Linked DNA regions of Cellvibrio sp. PSBB006. The protein of the gene in region 1 interacts with the protein of each later gene in a pairwise test. Links are inferred from orthologs where the notes say so. Each region holds a gene or a part of one and is shown on either strand. Other genes may lie near its edges.

Evidence for each region.
Region 2: the proteins of rlmKL (region 1) and typA interact in binary tests that used the Escherichia coli proteins (3 or more experiments, as listed by UniProt). The link is inferred for Cellvibrio sp. PSBB006 from one-to-one orthologs.

The regions. Positions count from the first base shown.
Region 1 is NZ_CP021382.1:396,592-412,782, forward strand. The notes cover bases 6,674-9,659. They hold rlmKL (bifunctional 23S rRNA (guanine(2069)-N(7))-methyltransferase RlmK/23S rRNA (guanine(2445)-N(2))-methyltransferase RlmL), read left to right. Parts: upstream 6,674-7,031; coding sequence 7,032-9,287; downstream 9,288-9,659. Other genes in these bases: CBR65_RS01805 (hypothetical protein), read left to right, coding at 9,352-9,659. Also shown: CBR65_RS01775 (NAD-glutamate dehydrogenase), read left to right, coding at 1-3,029; CBR65_RS01780 (DUF4153 domain-containing protein), read right to left, coding at 3,094-4,818; CBR65_RS01785 (DUF2835 domain-containing protein), read left to right, coding at 4,915-5,142; CBR65_RS01790 (quinone-dependent dihydroorotate dehydrogenase), read left to right, coding at 5,207-6,229; rmf (ribosome modulation factor), read right to left, coding at 6,388-6,612; more of CBR65_RS01805, read left to right, coding at 9,660-9,819; CBR65_RS01810 (hypothetical protein), read left to right, coding at 9,789-10,235; CBR65_RS01815 (SIMPL domain-containing protein), read left to right, coding at 10,431-11,159; protein-methionine-sulfoxide reductase catalytic subunit MsrP, read left to right, coding at 11,343-12,353; CBR65_RS01825 (sulfite oxidase heme-binding subunit YedZ), read left to right, coding at 12,433-13,038; CBR65_RS01830 (hypothetical protein), read right to left, coding at 13,071-14,027; mtnN (5'-methylthioadenosine/S-adenosylhomocysteine nucleosidase), read right to left, coding at 14,091-14,945; add (adenosine deaminase), read right to left, coding at 14,965-15,987. UniProt on the Escherichia coli protein: Specifically methylates the guanine in position 2445 (m2G2445) and the guanine in position 2069 (m7G2069) of 23S rRNA. Methylation occurs before assembly of 23S rRNA into 50S subunits.
Region 2 is NZ_CP021382.1:2,711,492-2,722,523, reverse strand. Bases 1,097-3,991 are described here. They hold typA (translational GTPase TypA), read left to right. Parts: upstream 1,097-1,579; coding sequence 1,580-3,403; downstream 3,404-3,991. Other genes in these bases: CBR65_RS11370 (sulfite exporter TauE/SafE family protein), read left to right, coding at 3,568-3,991; CBR65_RS11380 (MFS transporter), read left to right, coding at 1,097-1,386. Outside these bases: more of CBR65_RS11380, read left to right, coding at 139-1,096; more of CBR65_RS11370, read left to right, coding at 3,992-4,374; CBR65_RS11365 (alpha/beta hydrolase), read right to left, coding at 4,430-5,098; CBR65_RS11360 (YezD family protein), read left to right, coding at 5,377-5,553; CBR65_RS11355 (porin), read left to right, coding at 5,637-6,695; CBR65_RS11350 (sulfate ABC transporter substrate-binding protein), read left to right, coding at 6,811-7,821; sulfate ABC transporter permease subunit CysT, read left to right, coding at 7,888-8,712; sulfate ABC transporter permease subunit CysW, read left to right, coding at 8,786-9,610; CBR65_RS11335 (sulfate/molybdate ABC transporter ATP-binding protein), read left to right, coding at 9,737-10,795; CBR65_RS11330 (MFS transporter), read right to left, coding at 10,935-11,032. UniProt on the Escherichia coli protein: A 50S ribosomal subunit assembly protein with GTPase and nucleotide-independent chaperone activity, required for 50S subunit assembly at low temperatures, may also play a role in translation.

The DNA.
Region 1 (16,191 bases):
GGCGCCGTGATGGTTCCAGCGTATGGCTGCATGACTTTACCTTGTCCCATAATTTGTCCGAAGCGGTTGATGTGCATGCGGTCAGGAAAAGTTTTCAGGAAGCCTTTGAAGCCATTTGGCACAAACGTACCGACAATGATGTGTTTAATCGCCTGATTTTGAGTGGGCGACTCAATTGGCGCGAGGTGATGTTGTTTCGCGCCTACGCCAGTTATATGCGCCAGACCCTGTTTAACTTTACCGAAAGTTATATTGCGAATACCTTGGTAAATCAGGTGGCCATTACGCGCAATTTAATTGCCTTGTTCAAGGCTAAATTTGATCCGCGCCTTAACGAGAGTCGCGATTCCAGTGAACGTATCGATCGTTTGCGCAGTAAAATCCTGGAGGAGTTGGACGGTGTTGCCAACCTGAATGAAGACCGCATTCTGCGTCGTTATCTGGCGATGATGGATGCCACACTGCGCACGAATTATTTTCAACGCGATGCACAGGGCGCTGAAAAAGCATACTTGTCCTTGAAGTTCAGTCCGCGCCAGGTACCCGATATTCCCGCACCGCGACCCTTGTATGAAATTTATGTCTTCTCACCGCGTATGGAGGGTGTGCACTTGCGCGGTGGCAAGGTTGCGCGCGGTGGTTTGCGCTGGTCAGATCGGCTGCCCGATTACCGCACGGAAGTTCTTGGCCTTGTGAAAGCACAGCAGGTAAAAAATGCCGTCATCGTGCCTAACGGTGCCAAGGGCGGATTTGTGTGCAAGCAAATGCCAGTGGGCGCGAGCCGTGACGATATTCAGCAGGAAGGCATCGCTTGTTACAAGATGTTTATTCGCGGTTTATTGGATATCACCGATAATTTGCGTGGTGGCGAAATAGTTAAACCCGTGAATGTGTTGTGCTTCGATCAGGATGATCCTTATTTAGTGGTTGCTGCGGACAAAGGCACCGCTACTTTTTCCGATATTGCCAACGGCATTTCCGCTGAGTATAACTTTTGGTTGGGCGATGCCTTTGCCTCCGGTGGCAGTCAGGGTTATGACCACAAAGCTATGGGCATTACCGCGCGCGGTGCCTGGATTTCGGTGCAACGGCACTTCAAGGAAAAAGATATCAATATTCAGGAGCAGGATTTTACGGTGATTGGTATCGGTGATATGGCGGGCGACGTGTTTGGTAATGGCATGTTGTTATCGCCGCACATCCGTTTAATTGCTGCGTTCAACCATCAGCATATCTTTATCGATCCACAACCGGATGCGAAGCGCAGCTTTCGCGAGCGAGAGCGATTATTTAAATTGCCGCGTTCCAGCTGGATGGATTATGACAAGAGTCATATCAGTAAAGGTGGCGGTGTTTTCCCGCGCGATTTGAAATCAATTGCAATCACACCCGAGATGAAAACAGCCTTGGCGATTGATCAAGAAAAGCTGACACCGGGTGAATTGATTCATACGCTGTTAAAGGCGCCCGTAGATTTGCTATGGAACGGCGGTATTGGCACTTACGTGAAATCCTCCGAGGAAAGTCATGCCGACGTGGGTGATAAGGCCAACGATAATGTGCGTGTTAACGGCAATGAATTGCGCTGCAAAGTATTTGGTGAAGGCGGCAACCTCGGTATGTCCCAGTTGGGGCGGGTAGAGTATTGCCTGAACGGTGGTGCCTGCAATACAGATTTTATTGATAACGCCGGCGGCGTGGATTGTTCGGATCACGAAGTCAATATCAAAATTTTACTGGATGATGTAGTTGCCAAAGGCGATCTCACGCAAAAACAACGCAACCAATTGCTGATGGATATGACGGAGAACGTGGCGCAGTTGGTCTTGCACAATAATTATCGACAAACCCAGGCGATCAGCATTGCCCAGGCCGATGCCCTCAAACGCGGGGCCGAATATCGTCGCTTTATGAGCAGGCTCCAGGCCGCAGGCCGACTTGATCGTGCGCTGGAATTTTTGCCCGACGATGACAGCCTGATAGAACGGCAATCTCACGGCAAAGGATTAACCCGGCCGGAGTTGGCGATTTTGATTTCTTATGCAAAAGCAACGCTGAAGGAGGATCTGGTGGAGACGGATATCGCCAGTGATCCTTATATTGCCGGTTTTATCGAAGGCGCTTTCCCACAGAAAATTGCCCGGGATTTTAAAGAGCCTTTGTATCGCCATCGCCTGCGGCGCGAAATTATTGCGACCCAGATTGCCAACGATATTGTTAACAATATGGGCATCAGCTTTGCGCAGCGCTTGATGGAGTCCACTGGCGCTGGTGTGGGCGAGCTCGCCGCTGCCTACATTACCGCGCGCAATATTTTTCAGTTGGATAGTTATTGGCGGGAACTGGAACAGCTTGATTACCACATACCGGCAGCGCTGCAAATTGAGTTGATGATCAAGATGATGCGCCGGGTGCGGCGGGCAACGCGCTGGTTTTTGCGCAATCGACGCGGTCATCTCGATCCCGGCAAAGAAGTGGAAATTTTCACCCGCGGTATGCAGGACATTACCAGCCATCTGCCGCAATTATTGCGCGGCCAACCGCTAGAGAATTGGCAAGCACGCTGCGCTTATTTGCAGGAGCAAGGCTTGCCGGAATCCTTGGCCAAACGTGCGGCCATGCCGGGTTATTTATTCTCCGGACTCAGCGTAGTGGATGCGGCGCAAACGAGCGGCACCGATCTGCTCGCGGTAGCCGACTTATACGCAACCCTGGGTGAATATCTGGAGTTGCCGTGGTTTGCTGAGCAATTATCGGAGGTCAAGGTAGAAAACTACTGGCAAGCCATGGCGCGCGAAAGTTTTATGGATGATCTCGAAACGCAATTGCGCACACTCGCAACACAATTGATTCCGGAAATCACCGGTGATGATTCTATCGATGCGGTTGTTTCCACCTGGGGTGAACAAAACGATGCACAGGTTAAACGCTGGACCGCGATGATCAATGAATTGCAAGCAGGCAGTCACACTGATTTTGCGGTTTTCTCTGTGGCATTGCGCGAATTGCGTGACTTGATTAAACAATGATTAGGTCGCAAAACGAACCCATGAGGGGTTCGAAACTAAAACCCTGGCGCCACTCGCATTATGCCTACGGCGTTGCGTCCTGATTCACTTGCAACGTGAAGTCACCCAGTTGTAGATGCTTCCAGCGCGGCGTTACGGTTTTGATGGTTTGTTGCTGCAAGGTATCAATCAGTTTTTTCGCATCATACTTTTGCTTGTCGAGTCGGCTAAGGGTGAGTTTTTCCCACACATCTCCCTGCTGGGTGAACAGTGAAACATTCGGGAAATGTTCTGTGATATCCACCAACACATAATCGTTGCTGCCGTCTTCATCCAGATCAACTGGCATCAAGTAGTAATCTTTTATATTGCGTAAACGCCAGGGGTTGCTGATCAGGTCGGCGTAGATGGCATCGGCCAGTGCGGTTGGGATGGTGTGTTCGGGAAGAACGCGAATGGCTTTGAAAAGCTGGTCTCTATCAATCGGATTTGTTTTGTTCGTGTGGTCGCGATAGAGGCTGTCGATGGCAATCGCAACGGCCGGGTGACTCTCGTTAAAATCCTGCTTAAGTTTTTGTAGGGCTTCATAGCCGGGTTTCATCAAATCGCGGCGAAAATAATGAATGTCAAAATCCTCGGGCTTCACTTTGCCTGACTCCAGTTGCGCCAGCTGGCTGTTGACAGATATCTTGCGAAAATCCACCAGCGGTGAATTGATCAGTATCATGGTGCACAACAATAAAATTCCCATCCGCACATTGACCCAACTTAGCCTGTGCAACCACGCATCGCGTTGCTTGATAATGCCCCAGAGATAACCCACGGAAAACAGCGCGAGAAAGCCCCAGACCAGAAAGCCCCAGCAGCGATCTACCGTCCATCCATATTGTTGTACTCGTAAGCTCAAACCATAAAAAGCAATGGCGCTGTAGATGGGTAACAGGGCAATGCCGAGATAAATAAAACGGTGGATAAACAGCGGGTAAGGTTGGGTGTCGGGATCGTCTTGGTAGACGGCGTTGAGGAAAAATAACATCAATGCCTGCATACACAAAATCAATGCGCTGCCGCTGTTTGTTTCCCATAAAGGGTCGAGGCCGGTGAAGGGTAAGGTGACTAGAAACAGGATGGAAACCAGGGTCAGAATCACCAACAAAAATTTCATCAGGGCTTGCTGGATGCGCGTGATGGTGTCGATAACCTTGTATTGGCTGCGAAAGATAAGTACCCCGAAGCCATGGGCCAGTGACAGTGCCGGATAATAAAACCAGGGTTCTTTAAACAGGTCATCAAAGAAGTCAATCTTGATCACCTTGAACAATTCTGCCCACAGATTAAGAATGCCCCAGACGCACAGCATAAATAACAGCGCAAGACCGAGTGTTAAAAAGTTTCGCCAGGAAAAACGAAATAGATCTGCGTAGTTGAAAGGGTTTCCGGTGGCACGTTGCTGGGCATACATCAACAATTTGAAGCTGGCGATGCCCAGCGTGGAAACAAAAGCGACCAAGGAACCGGTGAAGCGTAGATGCTCAAGAGGAATCACCTGACTGCCGACATAATATCCTGTGAGGCCGCAGAGCAGGGTGAAGGGCAAGATCCAACGAATAATCGTTCGCCAGTTGTCCGACTCTAACGACAACAGCAACATCCAGGGGCCGATGATGACCATGCTGTACAGGCAAAACAGCCATTGCGGTTCTTGATGCGGCCAGAATCTAAATTCGATGGACTGGTGCAGGATAAGCAGCAAAAAGCCTTGAATCAGAGCGATGGCGAGTAATAGTTTTCGCGGCAGGGCAGCGTCCATAATATGATGTGTTTCCTGTTGTTCGTCGGGTTCGCCTTATCCTAGGGGATGAACCTGTGTTTTGGTAGTGAGCACTTTTTATTTTTGTAGCGAGGAATGTCTTTGCGCGATCTCATCGTCAACCTCATGATTTCCCCTGATGAATATCAACGGCTATATCAGGGAGCAGTGCGGGATGTTCTGGCCACCAGCGTGGATGGCCGACGGGTTCGTTTCCCGGCGATGATTCTGCGACCTTACGTGACGCATCTGGGGATTCGCGGACGTTTTCGCATCCTGTTTGATGAAAACCACCGCTTCCAGGGCATTGAAAAAATCGACTAGGGCGGGTGAATCCAGTATCCTTGCGCGCAGTTTTCAGCCCTTCCAATAGCCTGTAATGACGCCTATGTACTCAACGCTCAGAAACCTCCTGTTCCGCCTCGACCCCGAAGTTTCCCATGAATTCAGCCTCGATATGCTGGGTGCCGCCGAACGCCTGAAGTTGCTGGAGTTGTTTATCTCTGCACCGGCTTATAACCCGGTTGAGGTGATGGGGTTGCGCTTTCCTAATCCCGTGGGTTTGGCTGCAGGGCTCGACAAAAATGGCGATTATTTCAATGCCTTGGGTGCTCTGGGATTCGGTTTTGTTGAGATTGGCACCGTGACACCCCGCCCGCAACCGGGTAATCCCCAGCCGCGCCTGTTCCGCATTCCTGAGCGGGAAGCGATCATCAACCGTATGGGTTTCAACAACAAAGGCGTGGATCATCTGGTTGACCAGGTACGCAAGCGCCGCTATCAGGGCATTCTGGGGATTAATATCGGCAAGAACGCCACCACCCCGGTGGAAAATGCAGCGGATGATTACCTGATCGGTATGCGCAAAGTCTATGCCCATGCGGATTACATCACGGTCAACGTATCTTCTCCCAATACGCCCGGTTTACGGGATCTGCAATTCGGTGACAGCCTCAATCGCTTGCTGGAGACCCTGAAAAAAGAACAGTTAACCCTGCAAGAAGCACATCAACGCTATGTGCCGGTCGCGGTGAAGATCGCGCCGGATATGGATGATATCGCCATTGCCCAGGTAGCAACTGCCTTGGCCGAGCAGGGCATGGACGGGGTGATTGCTACAAACACGACCATTGGACGTGAAGGCGTGGAAGGCTGCGTTAACAGTGAAGAAGCCGGTGGCCTGAGTGGCTTGCCGGTGCGCGACAAGAGCACACGTGTGATTGCTGGCCTGCACAGCCACCTGGGGGGCAAGCTGCCGATTATCGGCGTTGGGGGCATCTTTGATGGTCCCAGCGCGGTAGAGAAGATCAAGGCAGGCGCCAGTCTGGTGCAGATATACAGCGGGTTTATTTATCGTGGTCCGGCGGTGGTTACCGAGGCTGCCAGCGCTATTGCGCAGATGGAAAAATGAGGGAATTTTATGATCGGCAATCCGGTATTTTTATTAATCGGATTACCCTGGGCTGAAAAAAAGAAGCCCGCGAGTAGCGGGCGTTTGGTCATGACCGAAGTCATGGCAGGATTGCCCGAATAGCCGTCGGGCGCGGTTGGGATTGTGTCAGTATCTGATCAAGTACTCATAGGAAGTTGTTGGATATTGCTCAGCTTTTGCACCTGAGCCATGCGATTTAAACCGTCCCATTGGTCAATGCGCGATTCGCGCCATCCATTTAACCATTGCTGTCGAGCGGTACCGCTGTCGTGTGGACACAAACTCCTTGAACGACCTTCAATACCAGCTTTATACCCTTTACTGAATGCGCGTTCTGTTTGGTCACGTTTTTGACGTTTCATCAGTTATAGCACCTCTATGTAACGGTTGTTGCGGTGGTTAGTTTTTGTTTCGCTTTTTGATGCTTCTTACCTTGTATTGCAGATGTTGGAAGTGTCCATCCGTTTTTCAACTCTCCATGGCTAGAATGTTGAATGCACGTTTGGAACGAGGAGTTACAATCACCGTGACGTAATACGTCATATACCCATGCCGTGGCGCCGATGACTGTACTCGGTTGACATCATCCGATTGTCATAAGTTCACGGCGGAAGATCAGTACAACAAAAAAACGCAGTACTTTGAACGATTTTATTTTTATAGCCAGCGCGCTCTATAGTACTTAAAACTCTAGCAAATCGATTTGACAAATCGTAAACCCGCATGAGTACTGGGCTGCGCGCTGATGGCGCATATTTCCGCGCGACACAAAGGATAACGCATGATCGAACATCAATTTTTTGCTACGTGCCCGAAAGGCATTGAAAATCTCCTGTATAACGAACTGGCCGACCTGGGCGCGACCGAGTTGCGCGAAACTATCGCCGGCGTTTATTTTCATGCGTCACAGGAAACTGCTTATCGCATTTGTTTGTGGAGTCGTCTGGCCAATAAAATTTTGTTGCCCTTGGCCAACTTTACTGTGAACAGTCAGGACGAGTTGTATCAGGGCGTGCGCGATTTGCCCTGGCAAGACCATCTAAATCCGGGCGGTTCGTTGTTAGTGGATTTTACCGGCACCAATGACGCCATTCGCAATACACAATTCGGTGCGGTAAAAGTGAAAGATGCCATCGTCGATTGTTTACGTGATTTCAGTGGCGAGCGTCCATCGGTGGCAAAACGTGATCCGGATTTACGCGTGAATGCGCGGCTTGCTAAAGATAAATTGGTGATCAGTATTGATTTGTCCGGTGAAAGTTTGCATCGACGCGGTTATCGCATCAAGCAGGGCAATGCACCGTTAAAAGAAAATCTTGCCGCCGGTATTTTATTACGCGCCGGTTGGCCTGCGGTGGCGGCGGAGGGCGGGGCACTGCTCGATCCGATGTGCGGTTCGGGAACTTTGTTAATTGAGGCGGCGATGATGGCTGCTGATATTGCACCGGGATTGGGACGGGCCAGCTTTGGTTTTGAACGCTGGTTGAATCACCGTAATGATATCTGGCTGTCGTTGCGTGAAGAAGCCTTTGATCGCCGACGTGATGGCCTGGCAAAAAATTTACCGGAAATCCGCGGCTACGATGCTGATCTTAAAGTCATTCGCGCCGCCGAAGAAAATATTGTCAGTGCAGAGCTGGATCATTGGTTACGTGTCAGCCGCAAGGAATTGGCGGAGTTTAAAAAGCCGACCCATGCGCCCATGGATTATGGTCTGGTCATTTGTAATCCACCTTACGGTGAACGCTTGGGGGAAATTGAATCCTTGAAACTTCTGTACGCCCACATGGGTGAGCGGTTGCGCAATGAATTTCAAGGGTGGCGTGCCGCCATCTTTACCGGTAATCCCGATTTGGGTAAGCAAATGGGATTGCGCGCTGAGAAAAAATACAAGCTCTTTAACGGAACCATCGCCAGCGAGGTTTTATTATTTAACATTGACCGTGACGCCTTTGTTCAAAGCCGTGTAGAGCAGGACGGGCGCTTCAGCAAGGATGATCGCGAGCGGCAAATCGCCGAGGAAAAGGTCAAAGTCGAAGATAAAGCGGCGCAAGCAGCGGCCCTGACTAACGGCGCGCAGATGCTGGCCAATCGCCTGCAAAAAAACCTGAAACAACTGGATAAATGGGCGCGAAAAAACAATATCAGCTGTTATCGCCTGTACGATGCCGATATGCCGGAATACGCAGCAGCCATTGATATTTATCGCGGCATTCCGCAGGACGGGCGCAACGAACAGACCTACGTGCACGTACAGGAGTACGCGGCGCCGAAATCTGTTGACGAAGACCGGGCGGCTCAACGCTTTGCGGAGATTGAAATGGCCGTGCCCTTTGCGCTGGATGTGCCGATAAAAAATATCAGCTACAAACAGCGACGCCGCAACAAGGGCAGCGCGCAGTATGAAAAGCTCAGTGATCGTCCTACGGGCGATCTGGTCACTGTTGTTGAGGGCCAATCGCGTTTGCATATTAATTTGTGGCAGTATCTGGATTCCGGGTTATTTCTGGACCATCGCCCGGTGCGCGATCGTATTGCGCAGATAGTAAAAGACAAACGTTTTCTTAATTTATTTTGCTACACCGCAACCGCCAGCGTGCGTGCTGCTATGGCGGGCGCGCGATTTACGGTGAGTGTGGATATGTCCAATACCTATCTGAATTGGGCGCGTAAAAATTTCGCACTGAATGGTTTAAGCGAGTCGCGCAATCGGCTGGAGCAGGCAGATTGTCTAAAGTGGCTGGAAGAAAATACCCAGCAGTTTGATGTGATCCTGCTAGATCCGCCAAGTTTTTCCAATTCCAAACGCATGGAAGATGTGCTGGATATCCAGGCGGACCATGTCACCATGATCCATCATGCTATGCGTGCCTTGGCAGAAGACGGGACGCTAATGTTTTCGAATAATTTGCGCAGTTTCAAATTGGATTATGACGCGCTAAAGGATTACACCATCCAGGATATCAGCGCCCAGACGATTGATCAGGATTTTCAGCGCAATGCGAAGATCCATCAATGTTGGTTAATTAAACACTGATTCTCGTTCCTTAGCTTGGCAGAATATCGCCGGTTCGGAAGCGCGAACAACAGGCAATAATGTCATGAAAAGAATTACGCAGGATTTTTTAGCACAGGTGATAAGAAAAACGATACAGTATTTTCTATTCGGTATGGCGTTGCTGGCTGGGCAATCCTCGGCACAGTCATTCTGTTTTGCCTCTGCCAGCAGCTATTACGAGCAGGTTTACTGTGAACTACAGGCCAGAGGCGAGGCAAAAACCCTGCCGCCGTTTTATCAATTCAAACGTAACGATGCGACCACCCAGGCACTTTTATTAAAGCGCCCGGCAGGGCGTATTGGCATCGAGTTACCCATGCCAAAATCTACGGCCAAAAAAATTACACCAAAATCGACGCCGCAGCCGGAGCGAAAACTGCCAGCACTTGTTGAGCAGAAACCACAACCACAAACAACAACTTCACCACCCATATCCCGAAAACCCTCGCATCATCTACTTGCGAGCTTAATGGCGAAACAATGCACTGCGGCAATCAACAATTTACTTTGATAGGCAATCGCCGTAACCAACGTTTGGCACAAGGCGTATTGGATGCCGAGAATAAAATGGCGCTACCTGTTTATAGCGGCAGCGCCTCAGATCAAACTGCCATAGATGCCTATTTAGCGCGAGCTTATCGCCAGTACATTGAAAAGATGCACGAGATAGGTTTGGGTGGTGTCACCATGACGTATGGAAAGTTCTATTTTTTGTTTTTTGATTTGCAGGAAAAAGGGCTGGATTTCAGTCAGCGTTTTGAAACCATGTATGGTTTTTTAAAGAAAGACAAAGCCACCATGGGCGTCAGTGAAACCCTGACGCCGGATAGCCAGCTTGAAACCAAAGATTGTGATCCGCTGGCTGAGCATATGTGGGTATGCAGCCGGTCAGGGCGGAATTATTTATACCTGGCAGAGTCGGAATAGGGCGCCATTTCTGGTCGTGGGAAATGTAAATTTTGTTAAAGATTTGGCTGGACAAGCGCGAGGTTCATACGGGGTTAAGGCTGGCTGCGCGATCCTTACACCGTTTTACAAATTGAGCTGATCGTTTCCACTATAGTGGCGATGAAACTATTTATTGTTTTCCATCGTATTTCTTCTGTAACAAAAGGACACTTTATGAATCACTTACTTGCCCTGGTATTGTTGTTAACCTCTGCCGTCGCATTTGCGAACCCTTTGCCGGCCAAGCCGCATATTTATGTGGAGGGTTCGGCGGAGATTGAGGTCATCCCTGATGAGATGACCATCACCTTGGGCCTGACCTCGGAGAATATGGATGTCGGTGTAGCCAAGGCTGATGTGGATAAGCGTTCAGTACATCTGATCAATACTCTGAAGGCTATGGATATTGAGGCGCGCGATATTGCGACCACGGCGCTGCAGGTTACGCCGGTTTACGATTATGTTGAAGGTAAGCAGGTGCCGCGCGGCAGCCGGGTTTATCGCCAGGTGGATATTACCCTGCGCGACCTTGAGCGTTATGGCGCGCTGATGCAGGCGTTGATGGATGCGAAGATCTCCAACACCGTGGATACCAGTTTGTCGGTGTCGGATGAGAAGGTGGTGAGTGATCAGGCGTTGATCAAGGCGCTGGAGGATGCGCATTCGCGGGCGGCGGCTTTGGTGGAGTCCCAGGGGCGCAAGTTGGGTGATGTGCATTCGATTTCGGAGTTTGAGTTGCGCCGTGAGGAGACGTATTTCCTGGTGCCGAATCGTGAGGTTTATGGTGAGTCTGCCCAAGGGTTGGCGGTGAGTGCGGATATGCGGATGAAGAGTTCGGAGCCGTTTGAGCCGGGGGTGATTCGGGCGAAGGCTAAGGTGTATGTGGTGTATTTGATTAAGTAATTCTGGTGTTTATACCGAGCTTTAGTCGGTCGTGCCGCGAATACCGTTGTCGACTCTGAGACTCGCCGTGAACCCTTCCGTGGGGGCTCATCAGCAGCATCCGTGCTGCCGATGGTCTCAGAGTCGACAACGGTATTCTCTCTGAGAGAATGTGCCATAAATTTTTAAATTCGGGTAACTGCCATGCTAATCAAGAAGCCGTCGGATATTCCCTCCTCAGACATTACGCCGGAAGCGATTTATCGGGCGCGACGGGATTTTATGCGTGGGGCTTTTTCGGTGGGTGTGTTGGGTGCGGCGGGGATGGTGGTGCCGGGGGTGTTGGCGGAGCCGGGTTATGTGGCAGCGGAGGCGGAGAATAAAGGGCCGGATTGGTTGAAGCGGCAGATCGCGTCGGCGACGGCGGACTCTCATAAAGTGAGTGATAAGTTGACGCCTTACGAGCATGTTACTCAGTACAACAATTTTTATGAGTTTGGTTACAACAAGGATGATCCTGCGGAGAACAGTAAAGATTTTCAGCCGCATCCCTGGTCGCTTGAAATAGCCGGGGAGGCGGGGAAGACGGGTCGGTTTACGTTGGAAGATATCCTGAAAGGCATGACGCTGGAGGAGCGGGTGTATCGTCTGCGTTGTGTTGAGGCCTGGTCGATGGTGATTCCGTGGGTTGGTTTTCCACTGGCGAGTTTGTTGAAGCGTTTTGAGCCGACGGGGAACGCGAAGTACGTGGCCTTCACTACATTGAAAGATCCCAAACAAATGCCGGCGCAGAAGAGTGCCTTCAGCAGTATTGATTGGCCTTATGTTGAAGGTTTGCGCATGGATGAAGCCATGCATCCGTTGACGATATTGGCGGTGGGTTTGTACGGTAAGGTATTGCCCAATCAGAACGGTGCGCCCTTGCGATTAGTAGTGCCCTGGAAGTATGGTTTTAAAAGTATTAAATCTATCGTGAAGATTGAGTTCACCGAAAAAGAACCGCCGACTACCTGGAATATCAGCGCACCGCAGGAATACGGTTTTTATGCGAATGTAAATCCCAAGGTGGATCATCCGCGCTGGAGCCAGGCCACCGAGCGACGCCTACCCAGCGGCTTGTTTAGCCCCAATATTATCGATACTCAATTATTCAACGGCTACGCCGACGAGGTGGCCCATCTCTACAAAGGCATGGACCTAAAAAAATACTACTAACCGTACCGTAGGTCGGATTAGCGGCAAAGCCGCGTAATCCGACAACCAACTTTCTAACCAAACCAACCCGGATAACCTCGTGCAACAAATCCCCACCAGCTGGCGACGCCTCATCATCTTTCTCTGCGCACTCATTCCTTTCGCCTGGCTGGTCTTTAACACCATCACCCAGCAACTCGGCGCTGATCCCGCGAAAACTATTGTGTTATTCACCGGCGAATGGACGATTTATTTTTTGTTTATCACGTTATCTGTCACACCCTTACGCCGTTTATTGGCATGGAGCTGGCTGATGTCGCATCGCCGGATGCTGGGTTTATTTGCGTTGTTTTATGGATTGTTGCATTTACTGTCGTATCTGATTTTTATCCTCGGGTTGGATTTCAGTCGTCTGGTGTCTGAAACACTCAAACGACCCTACATAACCGTAGGGTTTCCGGCGCTGTTGATTCTGGTTGCCTTGGGCATTACCTCCACACAAAAGATGATGCGGCGCTTGGGGAAAAACTGGGTCAAGCTGCATCGTCTGGTATACCTTGCGTTGATTCTGGCCTGGATACATGTTTTATGGCAGGTGCGCTCCAGCTATTTTGAGGCAGCTGTCTACGGTGCTATTGTGGCGGTATTGCTGGGAATACGCCTGTTTTGGGCCGTCAAAAAAAATAAACGTCGCGTGGCTCAATAGCCATTTACTGTTATTTATACCCGCCTTGCCGGTTATTTATAATTTCCCTGCAAGTACCGATAAAACGCGGGATTTACCCAAATCGTTTCCGGGTTGAGAGTCCAGGTTTTGTTAAGTGCAGCAATATTTTTAATTAAGCCTGGCGCTTTGTTCGGCAATGCGAGCATTACAGCGGTTTCCTCACCGTGACTTACCAGGATCTGGGTAACCGGATGAAAATTTGGTGCAGCCACCCGGCTGCGGTAATAGGGTTGCCACCAGGCACTACGAATAAGCCCTGACTGTTCAGCACGATTTTTTTTAGCGTAACGATTCACTATCTGCATAAAGCGTTGTTTGTCATCGGCAGTCGCAAAGCCAAAGTGTAAATCGTATTCACGTGCTTCTATCAGGTGGCGATTGTCGCTTAATCGAATGGTGTTGGGATTTGGTGTGCCCCAATCATCACGATGCAAAAAGGCTGATGTTTTCAGAGAAAAACCAACCTGCGCCTCAAGTCCTTCACTGGCCAGCAGCGCGAGTAACTGTTGAGCGTGATCAATATCATTGTGGCCATAGATAATATGCGTCTCACGCTCGAACAACGGCCAGGGAGTCGTATAGATGTTATAACCGGTCGCCACGCTCTGGTCGATCACCGAGCGCAAGGCAATAGCAAAATCAGAATGGCCTTCTTTCGAGGCGCTCAGCCAGCGTGTTTCAATACGTTGGTATACAGAAGGTTCACGCAGGTTTCCGAGATAGGCAAGGTCCGGTTTGTTGTAATGTGCAACAAAGCTGGCGAGATCCACTTTTGTTGTGGGGGCGTCGAGAGTTTTGAGCACAGCCAGAGCCTGTTGCTCGGAAAAATCCTCGGCTTTGCCGGCATCCCTGCCGGTGATACGCGTAACTTTCTCTATAGAAAATGTTGCTGCCAGTTCGCTGTAGCCTAATTGTTTTACTGCATCAGCGTAGATTCCGCCGTAACAGGGAAGCGCAATCAATAGCATTGCAAGTCTTGCAAAAAATGACACCTTCATCGTTTATTTTTCCCGCGTCACAGAGGTTTTGAACTATAAAAATTTTACCAGGTGTAAGGAAAATTTTGCGGCCTCGCGTGCGGCAATAGGGCCAAGGCGCAGATAGTCATCATTGGGTGCTTCCTGGGCAACATTGGAACCGGCACGCACAATTAAGTAAGGCACACCCAAAGCTTCGCACACATGACCCAGTGGGGCGGATTCCATCTCCATGATGTCAGTTTTGAAATGGTTGCGCAGCAGATCAATGCGTACCTGCGGAACACCGAATAAATCCGATGACGCCACGACACCATAGCGCACCGAATTTTTATAGGTGCTGTCATTGGCGGTTACGGTTTGTGGTTCGTAAGTATCCATGGCTTTTTTTGCCAGGGCCAACATGGCTGCGGAGGGTTTAAATTCATTGGTCACCTCCTTGCCATCATCGGGTCCGTTCATCGGGCGATACACCATATCGTTTGCTGTGAGGCTGCCATAGTCGTGCTCATAGGTATGCGTTGCCACGATAACATCACCCGTGCGCAACTGTTGATTGATGCGTGCACCGGTGCCCGTCATGAGTACCATGCGCGGTTTAAATTCCTTAATAAACAACGTGGTTGTCATGCCGGTGAAGGTTTTTCCGATACCGGTGATGGCGATAACCACGGGTTTGCCATGCAATTTCCCTTGCCAATAAGGTATACCCCACAAACTTTTTTTCTCAGGATTTTCCAGTGCATCGGTGAGTACCGGAATTTCCTGGGGCACAGCGCCAAGTATCACAATGGTATCCGTCGGTTCGTAGAAGCGCGGTTTTTCCTGCGCCTGGCTGGCCAGTGTTAGACACGCAAAAAAGCTGCTGAGAATAAGTAAAAGTACCCGTTTGTGGATGAAAAATTTCATGACATTATCCCGATATACATTAATTGGCCGGCTGGTCAGTGATTGTGGTGACATACTCGTTGAGTAACGTCAGATAATGATTTTTTTGGGCTTCCGGTAACCAGGCAACCCGAAACGCATTGCCAACCAGCTTGGTGATTTCTTCGCTGGTGAATTGCCCTTCCTGTTGCAGCTCTACCAGGTTTTCATTGAGATACGCGCGGAAATAAGCAGGATCGTCGGAGTTGATGGTGGCGAGCATGCCTTTTTGTAGCATGGTGCGAATTTCTGCAGAGGTAAGTGATTGCACTACAAAGCGGTTGGACACCGGGCACACGGTCAGCCCCAAACCGCGTTTCTTTATCGCTTCACATAACGCATCGTCTTCCAGCGAGTTCACGCCGTGGTCGATGCGGTCCACGATAATCTCATCGAGACATTGGCCAATGTGAACCAGCGTATTTTGCTGATTCACATCACAGTGCATCGTCAGTTTTAAACCCATCTCCCGCGCTTGCTTGAAGACCTCTGCAAACTTAACCGGTGGGTTATTTTTTTCATCTGAATCCAGGCCTACACCAACAACCCAGTCGCGGTAGGGTTTGACCATTTCCAGATGCGCCATGGCGGATTCCGCGCTCATATCCCGCAGGAAACACATGATCAATTGGCTTTCGATACCGAGTTTTTCTTTGGCATCCACCTGGGCTTTGTGAATGCCGGTGATAACTACCCCAAATTCGACCCCGCGACTGGTGTGCGCTTGTGGATCAAAAAACACCTCGGCATAAACCGTATTTTGACTGCGTGCCTTACTCAGATAATTCCAGGTGAGCTGGTAAAAATCAGCTTCGGTGCGCAACACGTCCATGGCGGCGTAGTAGATGGTTAAAAAAGAGGGCAGGTCGTAGAAGTTGTAAGCAGCGATCAATTCGTCCGGCGTTTTGTAGGGCAGGTCGATCTGATTGCGCTGTGCCAGTTCAAAACTGAGTTCCGGTTCCAGTGTTCCTTCCAGGTGAACATGCAATTCCGCTTTGGGCATGTTTTCAATAAAAGTTTGCATCGTTAGCTCCCAGGGTTCACTTGTTGTTGCCCCTGATTTGCAACTTTCATTCCCCTTTATGTGAATGCTTGAAATAAGCTGACTAATTGGACAATAAATTAAAAAGCTGACTGTTTTGCGCTAGGGAGCTGCACTAAAAGAGGTGAGGTAGGATGTCAGTAGGGCGTTTCTGGTGCGATATAGGTGCTTCGTAGTCCGTTTGCC
Region 2 (11,032 bases), 2.3 Mb from region 1 along the record:
TGGCTGCGGTAAATGGACGGCTTTGATTTGTCACTTATTCGACATTTTATGTCATTTCTATTATTTCTGGCGCCTTATACTGGCCTGCCGAGCAATTACCGGCGTGATCGCCGCTTAATCCCTTTTTGAAGTCATGTTATGAGCCAGATGGAAACCCTTACTCCCGCTGGTGCGGTGCTGGGCGAGATACCGCCGGTTGTACCTGCTGCCAATACTTTTGATCCGACCAAAACGATCTTGCCGGTGATTGGCGCGGTCAGCTTTGTCCACCTGATCAATGATTTGATCCAATCTATCTTGCCGTCGATCTACCCCTTGCTGAAAACCGATTACGCGCTGAGCTTTACCCAGATCGGCATGATAACGCTCGCGTTCCAGATGACGGCGTCGCTACTGCAACCGGGCATTGGACTGTATACCGACAAACACCCCAAGCCTTATCTACTGCCCACCGGCATGCTGTTCACATTAGCCGGCCTGGTCATGCTGGCATTCGCCAACAATTTCACCTGGCTGTTGATTGCCTCTGCGATGATTGGTTTGGGTTCTTCGACTTTCCACCCGGAAGCCTCGCGTGTTGCACGTATGGCATCGGGCGGGCGTTTTGGTTTTGCGCAATCGTTCTTCCAGGTGGGCGGCAATGCCGGTTCTGCGTTTGGTCCCTTGTTGGCAGCGGCCATTATTCTTCCGCAGGGACAAGGTGCCATCGGATGGTTTACGTTGTTTGCGATTGTTGGTTTTGCCGTACTGTTTGGTGTTGCCCGCTGGACAATCCGTTCCCATGCATCACTTAAGAGTGTAAAAAAGCACGCGCACTTCGCACACCTGTCACGCGCTCAGGTTATCGGTGCATTAACGGTGTTGGCGCTGTTGGTATTTTCCAAATACATTTACATGGCGGCGTTTACCAATTACTACACGTTTTACCTGATCGAAAAATTCTCGACGTCCGTTGCCGACGCGCAATTGTTTTTATTTTTGTTTTTAGCCGCAGTGGCGCTGGGCACATTTGCCGGTGGTCCGATTGGCGATAAGGTTGGCCGCAAAGCCGTGATCTGGATTTCCATTCTCGGCGCCGCACCTTTCACGCTGCTCTTTCCCTACTGCAACCTGTTCTGGACGGCGGTGCTGTCGGTCGTGATCGGGCTGGTTTTATCCTCGGCGTTTTCCGCGATTGTGGTGCTCGCGCAGGAGTTGGTGCCCACTAAAATCGGCATGATTTCCGGGATATTTTTTGGTTTGATGTTTGGTATTAGCGGCGTCGCAGCGGCGGGATTGGGTGCTTTGGCCGACGCAACAACCATCGAACATGTGTTTGATTATTGTGCTTATTTACCCCTCATCGGCATGGTCACTATCTTATTGCCGCGTATGAGTCGCAGGTAATTGGCGGCGAGATCGCGTAACTTCTTCCGCTTCGCTGCCATTTTTCGACTAAAAAATCATCAATAAAACCCTATCTGTCATATCCCCGTCAGCCCGACATGGGTATAATGCGCGGCTTTTTACCGTCCTCCCTTGCCTCAGCTGGCGCCAAATCCAAGCCTCAGCTGGCGCCAAATCCAAGAGAAACAACACTGTGACAGATCAATCCGCTATCGAAAAACTGCGTAATATTGCCATCATCGCCCACGTTGACCACGGTAAAACCTCCATGGTTGACCAGTTGTTGCGTCAATCCGGCACCCTCGACCGTCGTGAGGATACCGGCGACCTGATCATGGATAGCAATGATCAGGAACGCGAACGCGGGATTACCATCCTCGCGAAAAACACCGCGATCAAATGGAACGATTACCGCATCAACATCGTGGACACCCCCGGACACGCCGACTTCGGTGGCGAGGTAGAGCGGGTTCTGTCGATGGTGGATTCTGTGTTGTTGATCGTGGATGCGGTAGGCGGACCTATGCCGCAGACCCGCTTTGTAACCTCCAAAGCCTTTGAACAAGGTTTGAACCCCATTGTGGTGATCAACAAGATCGACCGTCCGGGCGCTCGTCCGGAGTGGGTGATCGATCAGGTATTTGAGTTGTTCGACCGTCTGGGTGCTACCGAAGAGCAGCTGGATTTCCCGGTGGTCTACGCATCGGCATTGAACGGTGTCTCCGGTACCGATCTGAACGACATAAAAGACGACATGACACCCTTGTTCCAGATGATCGTCGACAAAGTTAAGCCGCCGGTCGTTGACCTGGACGGTCCCTTCCAGATGCAAATCTCTGCGCTGGATTACAGCAGCTATGTGGGTGTTATCGGGATCGGCCGTATCACGCGCGGCAGCCTGTCGCCCAACCAGCAGGTTGTGGTGGTGGACCATGAAGGTAATCAGCGCAAGGCCAAGGTATTGCAGGTGATGGGGTATCACGGCTTACAACGTATTGAAACTGGCAAGGCATATGCGGGCGACATCGTTTGTATTACCGGTGTGGACAAGTTGGGTATCTCCGATACCCTGTGTAGCCCCGATGCCGTTGAAGCACTGCCGGCACTGTCCATTGACGAGCCAACCGTCAGCATGACCTTCCAGGTAAACGACTCGCCCTTCGCCGGTAAAGAAGGCAAGTTCGTGACCAGCCGTAATATTAAAGATCGTCTTGAGCAAGAGCTGATTGCCAACGTGGCCTTGCGTGTTCAACAGGGCGACAGCCCGGACAAATTTATCGTCTCCGGTCGCGGCGAATTGCACCTTTCCGTATTGATTGAAAATATGCGTCGTGAAGGTTTTGAGCTGGGCGTATCGCGTCCGGAAGTGGTACAGAAAATTGTTGACGGCGAAGTGCACGAGCCCTACGAGCAAGTGGTTATCGACGTTGAAGAACATCACCAGGGTTCGGTGATGGAAGAACTCGGTCTGCGTAAAGGCGAGCTGACTAACATGGAGCCGGATGGCAAAGGCCGTATCAAGCTGGAATTCCTGTGTCCGTCGCGCGGCCTGATCGGTTTCCGTGGTCAGTTCCTGACCATGACCTCCGGTTCGGGCATCATGACCAGCATCTTCGACCATTACGGTCCGGTGAAAGAAGGTGAAGTGGCCAAGCGTCAGAACGGTGTGTTGGTGTCCATGGTGAAAGGTAAAACCCTCGCTTATGGTTTGCACCCGCTGCAAGACCGCGGCCGTTTGTTCCTCGGCGCCGGTGTGGAAGTATACGAAGGTCAGATCGTTGGTCTGCACTCACGCGGTAACGATTTGGTCGTTAACCCCACTAAAGCCAAGCAGTTGACCAACGTGCGCGCCTCCGGTACTGACGATGCCTTGACCTTGTCGCCGCCGGTTCGCCACACCCTGGAACAAGCGCTGGAGTTTATTGAAGACGATGAGCTGGTTGAAGTCACACCGCAAAGCATTCGTCTGCGCAAAAAGCTGTTAAGTGAAAACGATCGGAAGCGCTCCAAGAAATAACGCGCCACCTTTCAGGTAGTGAATACAATGCCCGTTTACGTCCGGCTATACCGGTGCGTAAATGGGCATTATTTTTTGCGGGCTTCCAGGTATTAAGACGCATTGATCACGAAAGCGCTTAGGCTGTTTTAATTCGCCCGTTATTAAATCTGTGTTTGATCATCATGCCTGAACTTTATTTTCTGTTATCGCTGTTGCTATTGGGGGCCGCCACCGGTTTGTTTGCCGGACTGTTCGGTATCGGTGGCGGTGGCATCATGGTGCCGATATTAACCCTGCTATTTATGGCGCAGGGTTTTCCTGAGCAGCATCTGGTGCATCTTGCGTTAGGAACTTCCATGGCAGCGATAGTGCCCACGGCCCTGGCCAGCGTCCGCGCACATCATGCGCGGGGCGCAGTATTGTGGCCGGTTGTGATAAAGATTGCGCCGGGTATTTTATGCGGCACCTTCGCGGCAACGTTTTTGGCCAGTTACCTTTCTGCCAAACCACTCGCACTGTTCTTCTCGTGTTTTATGGCCTTTGTTGCGCTGCAATTGATGATAGATCGCAAACCTCAGGCTGCACGTCAATTGCCAGGCGCAGTCAGTTTGTCGGCCGTGGGGGTGGGTATCGGGAGCATTTCGGCATTGGTGGCGATTGGCGGCGGCACGTTAACTGTGCCGTTTTTGACGTGGTGCAACGTTCGTTTACAAACGGCCATAGGCACCTCGGCAGCGGTCGGTTTTCCCATTGCGCTTGCTGGTGCCACGGGTTATCTGGTGAATGGATGGTCAGTAGATAATTTACCCGTTCACACGCTGGGCTTTATTTATTGGCCCGCCGTCATTGCAATGGCATTGATGAGTTTTATCACGGCACCGGTCGGCGCGAGGCTCGCGCATCGTTTACCCGTCGCGTTATTAAAAAAACTATTTGCCTTGTTGCTGATTGGTCTCTCCCTGCAAATGCTGTATTCACTGTTTGTTTAACCGATCCCGTAGGTCGCATTAGCCGCAAGGCGTAATCCGACACGCAAATGCAACCTTACGCGGCAACCCCGTTTCGATGGCTCGAACGAGTCAACAGTTTCTTAACAACATTTTTTGGCTTAACTCTCCGCACTAACAATTCCAATTGCTTTAATCCCTGCGGCCATACACCGATGTCGGAGTGGCTATTGATATGCCCCAGTTCTTTTATCCGCAAAAAATTCGCACCCCACAACAATGCCCAGTAGGCTGCCTTACTGTCCTTCATCCAGGGATCATTACTGCTCGCAATCAAATGCACGGGAACCGACAAGGGGCGGTCTGGCAGACGATCGGCGATCTGGAATTTATCGGGATCAGCAGGCGCCACCAACAACACCGCCGCGATCAGTTCCAGGTATTCCGCTGCGATAGATGCCGCCGCGAGTGCCCCAAAACTGTGTGCGATTAATACGCTGGGTCGATCAACCCCGGCCAGGGATTTCTTGATGGCATTGCGCCATTTATCCAGATCAGCTTCGTGCCAATTTTTTACCGCGATACGTTGCGCATTGGGCAGGCGATTTTGCCAGAGTGTCTGCCAATGATTGTCATCACTGTTATTCAATCCTGGCACAATCAACACCGGATGTTCTCCCACAACCTGCGCAGGATTAACTAACGCCTCGTCATCATGGGGCGCGTCAAAAAAGGGGGCATCAAAAAAAATCGGCTCGTGGCTCATGGTCGGCTCCGTTACCAATGTATGGTCGTTGTTCAATGGGTCGCGTTCATAGCGTTAGGGCGGAGCTTACTGGCTGGTTATATGAATGCGAAGGAATAATTTGTTCTGTGGTTATGCCTGAAATGTTTGCCGTTTTCCGGGTACGGCATATGCCAAAAAATGAGTCGCTTATGACTACGCATGTCATAAGCTAATAAAAAATAAATCTTTTGCGGCCAGATGAGCGTTGATTAGTATGGCGCCGTCGCTGAGCAATCAGTTGTTATTGAGATACCGTCATGGCAAGCCCAACGAATGAATCCATTGCTATCGATGAAGATGTGCTGAAGGAAATCAAGCAAATCCTGGCGCAAATTCAATACGGCTCGCTGGAAATATCTGTCCACAATGGCCGGATCGTGCAACTGGAACGTCGCGAGAAAAAGCGGTTTGATAAAAGCGAAAACGCTAAATAAATTACCGCGCATTCTAAAAGAACATACACACCATCAACACTGACCGGACCGCCGGAAGTGATAAGTTAATTCTGGAGATTAACATGTCATTTCAACACCTGCGGTCGTTGCGTCGATCGTTTTACACGCCCACACTTTTTTCATTAGCTGTGACTGCGGCCTTGGGGCTTAACGCTCAGCACGCGTTGGCTAATCCGCCGATTATTTACGGAAAACTGAATATTACTCTCGATCAATTTGATCACGAAGGCGCGGCTCGCGTCATTGCTCTCCAGGCTCCTGCTGTGGTTGACCAGTGGGAGCTTAATTCCAATGCTTCACGCTTGGGGATCAAAGGCGAACAGGCATTAGAGAATACCGGTTTGACGGTGGTGTATCTCGCGGAATACGAAACTGATGCGGACGACGGCGGTAGCAGTCCCTTTGTACAACGCAATATTTACGCCGGATTGCAAGGCAGCTTTGGTCGCGTGATTGGTGGAAAATTCGATACGCCGCTAAAAGTCATCGAAGGCAAAGTTGATCAGTTTAACGATCTGAAAGCAGACATTGATGTTCTGCTCGGCGGTCAGAATCGCGTGAACAATATCGTCCAATACTCCACACCCAGGCTCGCCAAATTATTCACCGCCAATCTTGCGTTTGTTACGCCGGAAGGTGCGGATGTAGATCTCGACGGCGAGGTAGACGATGGTTTGACCGATACCCTTTCCGCGTCGTTGGTTGCAGATAACGGCATTTTTTATGGCGCTATTGCCTACGACAGTAACCAACTGGCGCGTCGCAGTCTCGATGGTATTGTCCGTGCTGATGTAATCCGAGCGGTGGGCACGGCCAAACGGGGCTCATTTGAATTGGGAGCACTGGTGCAACAAGCCAGCGATGTTGTTGCCGGTAGCGAAGCAGAGGACACCAGCTATTTAATCTCCGGCGCCTGGAATATCGACAGGTTTAAAGTAAAAGCGCAATACGGCATCGCCGAAGCAAATGTCAGCGACGAAGAAGGCACGCTGGCAGCAGTGGGCCTGGACTATAGCCTGGGTAGCAAGACCAAGATATTTACCTACTATTCCGCGCTGGATGTGGATAACGCCGACCTGGCGGATAACACCTTTGCCGTTGGTTTTGATCACAGTTTTTAAGGGAAATCATGAAGTATTTTTCAAGCAATTACCGATGTTGCTGCGCATAGCCTGATTCACCATGCCAACACTTATTCGATTTATATACACGCTTTTTTTTGTAAGGAACCTGATCATGATTACTCGTTATCTGAAAAATACATTGCTGGTCCTGTCACTTGGCTTTGCCAGCGTTGCATACGCGCAGGATGTCAAACTATTAAACGTTTCCTATGACCCTACGCGCGAACTCTACGTGGAATTTAACAAAGCCTTCGCAGACCATTGGCAAAAAGCCAACAAACAAAAAGTCAGCATCAGCCAATCCCATGGCGGAGCTGGCAAGCAGGCGCGTGCCGTTATCGATGGCCTTGAGGCAGACGTTGTGACTCTGGCATTGGCCTACGATATTGATGCTATCCATGAAGAGCGTGGATTAATTCCCAAGGATTGGCAGTCACGTTTGCCGCACAACAGTTCGCCCTATACATCGACTATCGTGTTTCTGGTGCGTAAAGGTAATCCCAAAAATATCAAGGATTGGGATGATCTGGTAAAACCGGGCATTGAAGTCATTACGCCAAACCCGAAAACCTCGGGCGGCGCGCGCTGGAATTATCTGGCCGGTTGGGCCTACGCGAAAAAGAAATATAGTTCGGATGAAAAAGCGCAAGCGTTCATCGAAAAACTCTACAAAAACGTCCCGGTCCTGGACTCAGGTGCGCGGGGATCGACCACAACATTTGCACAACGCGGTATTGGTGACGTTTTTCTCTCATGGGAAAACGAAGCGTTTCTCGCTGAAAAGGAATTTGGCAAGGGCACCTTTGAAATTGTGGTTCCTTCGCTGTCGATTTTGGCTGAACCGCCCGTGACTATCGTGGATAAAAATGTCGACAAGCACGGTACGCGTAAAGTTGCACAAGCCTATCTGGAGTTTTTGTATAGCGAAACCGGCCAGAACCTTGCGGGTAAACATTTTTATCGTCCGCGTGATTCTGCGATTGCAGCCAGGTACGCAGCGCAATTTTTGAACGTTGACCTGATTACCGTGGATGAGGAATTTGGTGGTTGGCAGAAAGCCCAGAAAACCCATTTCAATGACGGCGGTGTGTTCGACAAGATCTACAAGCCTGGAACGAATTAACGTCTGCTGAGGGCAGCGCCCGCAATAAAACACAAATTCAGTGCGGGTTTTTTTTAAAGGTGTTTCATGAGTCGTCGATCTTCTGTTATTCCCGGTTTCGGGTTGTCCCTTGGCTACGCTGCATTTTATGCGAGTTTGATTGTGTTCATCCCGCTCGCCTTTTTATTTGCCAAAGCCATGACGCTTACCTGGTCGGAGTTTTGGGCAACGGTGCTCGATCCGCAAGCGGTAGCGAGTTATCGCTTGAGTCTCGGCGCTGCGTTTATTGGTGCGCTGATCAATTTAGTGTTTGGGTTTGTCGTAGCCTGGGTGCTGGTGCGCTACGATTTCTTTGGCAAAAAAATTGTTGATGCCTTGGTGGATTTACCTTTCGCCTTGCCCACCGCCGTGGCGGGTATTGCGCTCACTGCACTTTACGCACCGCAAGGCTGGATCGGCCAATGGCTCACGCCACTCGGCATTAAAGTGGCTTACACGCCGCTGGGCGTGATCGTCGCGTTGACTTTTATTGGTTTGCCCTTTGTCGTGCGCACCGTGCAGCCGGTGCTGGAAGAATTGGAACGAGAGATTGAAGAAGCCGCCGCGAGTTTAGGTGCAAATCGTTGGCATATCTTCCAGCGGATTTTATTGCCCGCGTTGTTACCCGCCTTGCTCACCGGCTTCGCGTTGGCATTTGCCCGCGCGGTGGGCGAATACGGTTCGGTGGTGTTTATCAGCGGCAATATGCCGTTTCGCACCGAGATCACGCCCTTATTAATTGTCTCCAAACTGGAGCAATACAATTACGCCGGTGCTGCTGCCCTGGCGGTGGTGTTGTTAACCTTTTCCTTTGTCCTGCTGTTGCTGATCAATTTCTTGCAACACTGGAGTAGCAAGCGGGCAGGAGCCTAGTATGAGCGGTGCTGTATCTTCCCTGGGCCGTCGCACCCGCAAAGCGACCGATGCCACCACAGAACCTTTATGGATGCAAATGACGTTAATCAGTATGGCATTGCTTTTTTTAGCGCTGTTTTTAGTGGTGCCATTAATCGCCGTATTTACCGAAGCCTTTTCGCGCGGTGCCGATGTGTATTGGGCGGCCATTACCGAACCCGATGCCTGGCATGCGATTACATTAACCTTGTTGGCGGCAGCCATCGCTGTGCCGCTCAATGTCATATTCGGTTTGGCCGCAGCCTGGTCGATCACCAAATTCCAGTTTCGTGGCAAGCAGGCATTGATCACCTTGATCGATTTGCCTTTTGCTGTCTCGCCGGTGGTGGCTGGTTTAATTTATGTGCTGCTCTTCGGCGCGCAGAGTTGGTTTGGCCCCTGGCTCTCCGACAACAACATACACATTATTTTTGCCGTGCCGGGCATTGTATTGGCCACCGTGTTTGTCACCTTTCCGTTTATCGCACGCGAATTAATTCCCTTGATGGAAGAGCAGGGCACATCCTATGAAGAAGCGTCGCTCACGTTGGGCGCCAGTGGTTGGCAAACTTTTTGGCGAGTGACGTTGCCGTCCATTAAATGGGGTTTGCTCTACGGCATTATCTTGTGTAACGCGCGTGCCATGGGTGAGTTTGGTGCAGTGAGTGTCGTTAGCGGCCATATTCGCGGCCAGACCAACACGCTGCCGTTGCATATTGAAATTTTATACAACGAATATCAATTTGCGGCGGCCTTTGCTGCTGCCTCGTTACTTGCCGGTTTGGCATTGATCACGCTATTGGTGAAATCTTTACTGGAATGGCAGCACACACGGGAGCGCGAAAAATCCATCCGCGCTGCCCAACAACAAACCTGACTGACCATCCGTAGGTCGGATTAGCCGCAAGACGTAATCCGACACCATGGTGGCCAAAGGCATTGTCCCTGACACCAGAGATTCCAAAAAAGTAGCACTCTATTTATTCACGCAACGAGAAACATCATGAGCATCCAGGTCAAAAAAATCCACAAAAACTTCGGCAGTTTTTCCGCGTTGAATAACGTTTCACTGGATTTCCCCACCGGTGAACTGGTCGCGCTGCTTGGCCCCTCCGGCTGCGGTAAAACCACACTCCTGCGCATTATTGCCGGTCTCGAACAACCGGATAGCGGCGTAGTGGAATTCCACGGCGAAGACGCCACTAACGTCCATGTGCGCCAGCGGCAAGTAGGTTTTGTGTTTCAACACTATGCACTGTTTCGTCATATGACGGTGTTTGATAACGTGGCCTTCGGGTTGACCGTGCGACCCAAACACACACGCCCGAATAAAAAAGACATTGCTGAGCGCGTTCATGAATTGTTGCGCCTCGTGCAACTGGACTGGCTCGCCGATCGTTATCCGGATCAGCTTTCCGGCGGTCAACGTCAACGTATTGCCTTGGCTCGTGCGCTCGCGGTAGAACCAAAAGTGTTATTGCTCGATGAACCCTTCGGTGCACTCGATGCAAAAGTCCGTAAAGACTTGCGTCGCTGGTTGCGTCGTTTGCACGATGACTTGCATATCACCTCGATCTTTGTCACCCACGATCAGGAAGAGGCCATGGAAGTAGCGGATCGCATTGTGGTGTTAAACAAAGGTAAGATCGAACAGATCGGTTCGCCGGATAAGGTTTACAATAATCCTGCCAGTCCATTTGTGTATGACTTTATCGGACAGGTGAATTTATTTCACAGTCGTGTCAGCGAAGGCTGGGCCCATATCGGCGATTACAAATTACCGGCCCCGGAACACGCGAGCGTTAAAGACAGTGCTGCTGTTGCTTATGTTCGGCCGCACGATATTGAACTACAAGCGGAACCCCAGGGGGAGGGTTTTATCGAAGCGACAGTGGACAGTATCAGTACGGCGGGTTCGGTGTTGCGCATTGAATTGCGCCATGCACTCAGCGAGGATATTTTTCATGTGGAATTGCCGCGCTCGCAGGAACGTTTAATTCATTTACAACCTGGCGCCAGGGTTTATGCCAAACCTGTTAATTCCAAGGTGTTTTTGCAATGATTGTCAGATTAGGCTTCTTGGTTCTCTGAATTAACCCCCCAGCAATGGTGGGCAAAAGATGAAACCCTCGATCAACGCATCCGCGAACGCTTCAGCGATATACACGCCCAAGCCACACGCTGTAGCCGGGATCAAGTTTTTAAGTTCTGAAATAAACCCGCCGGATGTATGGCAACTTCACCAACACCATGATGCCAAACACAGCCGCCGCTGCGCCGAGCAACCACTGCAAACTCA